2 regions of the Rhizobium sp. CB2179 genome follow, and region 1 is predicted to be linked to the other one. Evidence: predicted binding sites of a transcription regulator. Region 1 holds the regulator's gene; the other holds the start of a gene.

Region 1 (3,205 bases):
ATGGGGTTCATCCTTCGACGGCTTGCTTCTGCAGTGCCACGAGTTCGCCGATGCCGTTTCTGGCAAGCTGCATCAGCGAGGTGAATTCGCCCTCGCTGAACGGCGTGCCTTCGGCCGTGCCCTGGATCTCGACGATCCCGCCGGTGCCCGTCATGACGAAGTTCGCATCGGTCTCGGCCGAGGAGTCTTCGATGTAATCGAGATCGATCACCGGCTGGCTGGCGAAGATGCCGCAGGAGATGGCGGCGACATGATCCTTCAGGACCCGTTCGACCTTGATCATGTTGCGGCTTTCCATCCATTTCAGGCAGTCGTAAAGCGCGATCCAGCCGCCGGTGATCGAGGCTGTGCGCGTGCCGCCATCGGCCTGGATGACGTCGCAATCGAGCGTGATCTGCCGTTCGCCGAGTGCCTGCAGGTCGACGACGGCGCGCAGCGACCGGCCGATCAGCCGCTGGATTTCCTGGGTGCGGCCGCCCTGCTTGCCGGCGGCAGCCTCACGCTTCATGCGTTCGCCGGTCGCCCGCGGCAGCATGCCGTATTCGGCCGTGACCCAGCCCTTGCCGGTATTGCGCAGCCATGGCGGCGTCTTTTCTTCAAGGCTCGCCGTGCAGAGCACATGCGTATCGCCGAACTTCACCAGGCAGGAGCCTTCCGCATGCTTGGAAAAATTGCGCTCGAACGAGACCTTGCGCATCTGGTCGATTTTTCTGCCTGAAGGCCGCATTCTTATCTCCTGGGGTTTATTTGACCGCTTCTACGATTGGCGGCGCTCATTTGCAAATTCCCTTTTGCCACGGGTCTTAGTTTGACTTACTTTTCGGGAAGTATCATCAGCACGGGTTCGAAAGCTTCATGGGCATCAGGTCGACGTCGGTTTCGGATGCCGTAGCTGCGCTGGACGAGCGCTCCAGGGAAATTTTTCGTCGCATCGTCGAAGGTTATCTGGAAAGCGGCGAGCCGCTCGGTTCGCGCAACCTGTCCCGTATCCTGCCGATGTCGCTGTCGCCGGCCTCGGTGCGCAATGTCATGAGCGATCTCGAAGAACTCGGCCTGATCTATTCGCCGCATGTCAGCGCCGGCCGGTTGCCGACCCAGATCGGCCTGCGCTTCTTCGTCGACGCCTTCATGCAGGTCGGCGACCTCTCGGCCGAGGAACGCGCCAGCATCGACCGCCAGGTGCGGGCCGAAAGCGGCGGCAATCCCGTCGAATCGATGATGAACGAGGCAAGCCGCATGTTGTCGGGCATTTCGCGCGGCGCCGGCCTGGTCATCACCTCGAAAAGCGATCCGGTGCTGAAACATGTCGAGTTCATCCGGCTCGAACCGACAAAGGCGCTGGCCGTGCTCGTCGGCGATCACGATCAGGTGGAAAACCGCATCATCGAGCTGCCGGCGGGCGTCACCTCCTCACAGCTGACCGAGGCGGCGAATTTCCTCAATGCCCATATGTCCGGCCAGACCCTGCCGGAGCTTCGCAAACAATTAAGCCGGCTGAAGGACGACGTCCGTCACGAGCTCGATGCCCTGTCGCGCGATCTGGTCGAGCGCGGCATTGCCGTCTGGGCCGGCAGCCCGGACGAGGGAAAACCGACGCAGCTGATCATCCGCGGCCGCGCCAACCTGCTCGAAGGCCTCGCCGGCGCCGAGGACCTCGATCGGCTGCGCCTGCTGTTCGACGATCTCGAGAAGAAGGACAGCCTGATCGAGATTCTCAATCTCGCCGAAAGCGGTTCGGGCGTGCGCATCTTCATCGGTTCGGAAAACAAGCTCTTCTCGCTGTCCGGCTCATCGCTCATCGTCGCGCCCTATCGTGACGATGACGATCGCATCGTCGGTGCCGTCGGCGTCATCGGCCCGACGCGGCTCAATTATTCCCGCATCGTGCCGATGGTGGACTATACAGCCCAGCTCGTTTCCCGCCTTTCGCGCAATCAGCTTTGACGCGCAGCCATCAAGTGCGCGGAATTTTCGCTTCTTTGTCACGCAGACTTGATTTTTTTCGGTCAAACCTCGATATCGGGCGCATCTGAAGACACCAACCGGAGACCGTCATGACCGATGACACGACGAAAAACGGACCTGACGCAACTGCGGCGGATGCCGCAGCCGACGCTGCCGCCTACGTCGAGAACGAAACTGCGCAGCAAGAACCCGCCCAGCCGGACCCGATCGAGCTCCTGAAAGCCGAAAACGGCGAACTGCGTGACCGCTATTTGCGCCTTGCTGCCGAGATGGACAATCTGCGCCGCCGCACCGAGCGCGAAGTGAAGGATGCCAAGTCCTATTCCGTCGCGGGTTTTGCGCGCGACATGCTCGCCGTGTCCGACAATCTGCGTCGCGCGCTCGATGCCATCCCTCCGGAGACCAGGGCTGCGGCCGATGCCGGCTTGAGCACGCTGATCGAGGGTGTCGAGATGACCGAGCGCGCCATGCTGTCGGCTCTCGAGCGCCACGGCGTTCGCAAGCTGGAGCCGGTTGGCCAGAAGTTCGATCCGAATTTCCATCAGGCGATGTTCGAGGTGCCGAACCCGGACGTGCCGAACAACACGGTCGTCCAGGTCGTGCAGGCAGGCTTCTCCATCGGCGAGCGCGTGCTGCGCCCGGCCATGGTCGGTGTCGCCAAGGGCGGCCCGAAGCCGGCGGAAGCCGAAACCAACTCCGTCTTCGACGAGAAAGACGCCTGAGAACACTTCCTAGCGCGTCCCATGGGACGCGCGGCGCTCTGGCGGAGAAGGGGAACGAAAGAGTCAGATGCGGGCGAAGCGTTCGATCAGCAGATCGAAAAAGCCATCCGCATCGACATGGCGCATAACCTTGGCGTTGCGCTTGCGCTCGGTCACATGCCACCAGTCGACGACCGTCATGCCGACGGTGAGTTCGGACTGGACCTCGATCTCGACATTGCAGTCCCGGCCCTTAAAAAGCTCCGGCTTAAGCAGGTAGGCGACGACGGTCGGGTCGTGCAGCGGCCCGCCGTCGGAACCGTATTTCTCGATGTCGAAGCGTTCGAAGAATTCGAGCATCTCGACCATGGCCTTTGCCGGCGCCGTGCCGATCTCGGCCATGCGTTTCACCCGGTCCTTGCGGGTCAGCAATTGATGCGTCACATCAAGCGGCATCATCACGATCGGAACGCCTGAGCGGAAGACGATATCGGCGGCTTCGGGGTCGACATAGATGTTGAATTCGGCCGCCGGCGTGA
Region 2 (3,205 bases), on a different replicon from region 1:
GCTCGGCCGAGATCGGTGCGCAGGGCTACGAAGGGCTTATCGGCGTGCCGGTCATCCTTGGCGCCATGCAAACGCCACACAAGACATTCATGCAGGTTGGCGGTCCAGCTAGACGCATAGCGGTCGCACCCCTTTTGAGAGCGATCGACGAGAGCGAATCCCTGCGAAAGCTTCTCCTGCGCTATGTTCACGTCTTCCAGCTGCAAGTCGGTCAGACCGCTTACGCCAATGCCCGCTACAACGTTGAAGAACGGCTCGCCCGCTGGATATTGATGTCGGCAGATCGTCTGGGGTCACCCCTTTCCCTCACCCACGACTTTCTGTCGCTGATGCTGGGCGTGAGACGGCCCAGCGTCACTGATGCAACCCACATTCTTGAAGGAGAGCGGCTCATCAAGGCCAGCCGGGGCACAATCGAGATCATTGACCGTGCTGGCTTGGCCAAACGGTCTAACGGTTGCTACGGTGTATCGGAAGCAGAGTACGAGCGGCTTATAGGCCCGTGGCGTTGATCATCCGCTTTCCGGAGTTGAAACTCCACCCTTGAAATCCATTTCCGATTGAAGCGCACGCATCAATCTTTCCACCTCTTCAGCGACGAAGTCTCGTTCAGCCGGATCTACCAAATCCGTCGCGAACGTCTCGTCCAAATAGTTCTGCGATAATTCTTTCCTTCGGCTTTCGAGGAAAGCTTCGAGCTCTTTTGGTTTAAGGAGGAGGACGAGTTCGAGTGCTGCGAGGGTTGCGCGCTCGACGGCGACAATGCGGGCGCGAAGACGGAGGATTTCGGCGCGTTCGGGTTTTATCTTCGTGTTCATCTGCCTTATCTCGATCAAAGCAATGGCAAAAGATTTGACAGCCGTCTCGGTTCCACGGCACCGTCGGCCCAACGGCTCGCCGCCGTGCGAGAAAAATGGCCCCGACCGTGTGAAAACGCTAACTGGCTGGGGGACGATCGTGAATCCCGTCATCGCCTCAAGATCGAAGTAACCGAGCTCGAACTGTGGATCCAGGAAGGTTGGCTTCAGCCGCAAACTCACGAGGACCAGCGCCAGTTCCTGGGATGCAGATCTCGCCAATCATGGCAGCTGCTTGCCGCAAGATACGTTCGGTGTTTGTCAAATCGTCACGAGCCAGCTCATTGGCGTTGACGCGGATTGCTTGCGCCATATTGGCCCAAAGCGCTGCAAAGTGCGGGTTACCTTCAGCAAAGGCCTCACGTGCCGTGCCCTCGAGGGCCGTAGCGACATCGACAAGACCTCTTCCCGTTCCTCGATGCTGAGGTCTCCGATATTCCTGATCTGCTCTTCCATATCATCTCACTCTAAACAGACCTTCGATAGCGACCGAGCTCGTGGAGCCTCGATCGCTCGGAGAATTGGGAAGAGAAAAATCCGGATTCAAGATTCAGTGCAGCTTGAACTCGCCGTCGACGCGCCGCCATTCGTTCGGGCCGATGAGACGCTGATGGGTATAGCGTACCGAGTGCAGAGGCCCGTCGAGATTGGCCTGCCAATAATCGAGGAACTTCTGCATCTCCGGGAAATTCGGCGCCAGATCGTAGTCCTGCCAGACGTACGCTTGCAGGACGGTTTCAAAATCGGGGATGTGATACAGGATATGCGCTGTAGTGAGGCCATAACCATTAAGTTGCCGCTCAAGATCCGACGAAAACTGCATGCTTCATCTCCTTTTCGTAACGTTGGACGGATGCCGCGAGTGCGCCCGGTCATCAACTGTTTTTCAAACGGAAACCCATGCCTTATTGTTCCTTTCCAGCACGTTAGCAGCCGACGTGCGAGATTGCTAATTTTTCTGCAGCACCCTCTTGAAATCGGAAAATCTAGAAAATAAATCTTTCGCGCGAAACGCTCGAAGAGGCTTCGCACCCGGCTGGACCGGTGATCTGGTTCGGCGCGGGGTCAACGTCATCTTGTTTGTCCATGGAGGAAAACATGTCGTTCAGACCGCTGCATGATCGCATTCTCGTCCGCCGCGTCGACTCTGAGGAGAAGACCAAGGGCGGGATCATCATTCCTGACACCGCCAAGGAAAAGCCGCAGGAAGGCGAAGTTATCGCCATAGGCTCTGGCGCTCGCAATGAAGCCGGTCAGATCCAGGCGCTCGATGTCAAGGTCGGCGATCGCATCCTGTTTGGGAAGTGGTCAGGCACTGAGATCAAGATCAACGGCGAAGACCTGCTGATCATGAAGGAAAGCGACGTGATGGGCATCATCGAAGCCCAGGCCGAACAGAAGCAGGCCGCGTAACACGCCGCTCATCAGTCAAAAAGCTGCCTATTGAAGGAGTGAACAATGGCTGCGAAAGAAGTCAAATTCAATACCGATGCCCGTGAACGCATGTTGCGTGGGGTCGACGTTCTGGCAAACGCCGTGAAGGTTACGCTCGGCCCGAAGGGACGCAACGTCGTAATCGACAAATCGTTCGGAGCGCCCCGGATTACCAAGGACGGAGTATCCGTCGCCAAGGAAATCGAGCTGGAAGACAAGTTCGAGAATATGGGCGCCCAGATGCTGCGCGAGGTGGCGTCGAAGACCAATGACCTCGCTGGCGATGGCACCACGACGGCGACCGTCCTTGCCCAGGCCATTGTCAAGGAAGGTGCAAAGGCTGTCGCCTCAGGCATGAACCCGATGGACCTGAAGCGTGGCATCGACATTGCCGTAGACGCCGTTGTCAAGGAACTGAAGGCGAACGCCCGCAAGATCACCAGCAATTCGGAAATCGCCCAAGTGGGCACCATTTCGGCCAATGGCGACGAGGAAATCGGCAGGTATCTCGCCGAAGCGATGGAAAAGGTCGGCAACGAAGGGGTGATCACCGTCGAGGAAGCCAAGACCGCAGAGACAGAGCTGGAAGTCGTCGAAGGCATGCAGTTCGACCGTGGTTATCTCAGCCCGTACTTCGTCACCAACCAGGACAAGATGCGGGTCGAGCTCGAAGAGCCCTACATCCTCATTCACGAGAAGAAGCTCTCCAATCTGCAGGCGATGCTTCCAGTCCTGGAAGCCGTGGTGAAGTCCGGCAAGCCTCTGCTGATCATTGCCGAGGACGTGGAAGGCGAAGCCCTTGCGACCCTCGTCGTCAACAAGCTTCGCGGCGGTCTGAAGATCGCCGCCGTCAAGGCCCCAGGCTTCGGCGACCGCCGCAAGGCCATGTTGGAAGACATTGCCATCCTCACGGG

Evidence for each region. Region 1 encodes HrcA, which represses chaperone genes, less so after heat shock. Its sites were predicted from a motif close to GTTAGCACTCNCNNNNNGNGAGTGCTAAC; they were not measured.
Region 2: groES (co-chaperone GroES) is a predicted target of HrcA. The motif match lies at 1,783-1,811, and genes of this name have one in related genera.

What each region holds. Positions count from the first base shown of each region.
Region 1 covers NZ_CM172781.1:5,009-8,213, forward strand. The annotation lists gene AC244Q_RS00025 (VOC family protein) at 1-11, opposite strand, end outside; gene rph (ribonuclease PH) at 8-727, opposite strand; gene hrcA (heat-inducible transcriptional repressor HrcA) at 856-1,944, shown strand; gene grpE (nucleotide exchange factor GrpE) at 2,055-2,687, shown strand; gene AC244Q_RS00045 (nucleoside hydrolase) at 2,751-3,205, opposite strand, start outside.
Region 2 covers NZ_JBYGKR010000005.1:47,689-50,893, reverse strand. The annotation lists gene AC244Q_RS33800 (Crp/Fnr family transcriptional regulator) at 1-512, shown strand, start outside; gene AC244Q_RS33795 (hypothetical protein) at 513-1,079, opposite strand; partial or broken gene AC244Q_RS33790 (hypothetical protein) at 976-1,313, opposite strand; gene AC244Q_RS33785 (usg protein) at 1,408-1,680, opposite strand; gene groES (co-chaperone GroES) at 1,956-2,270, shown strand; gene groL (chaperonin GroEL) at 2,316-3,205, shown strand, end outside.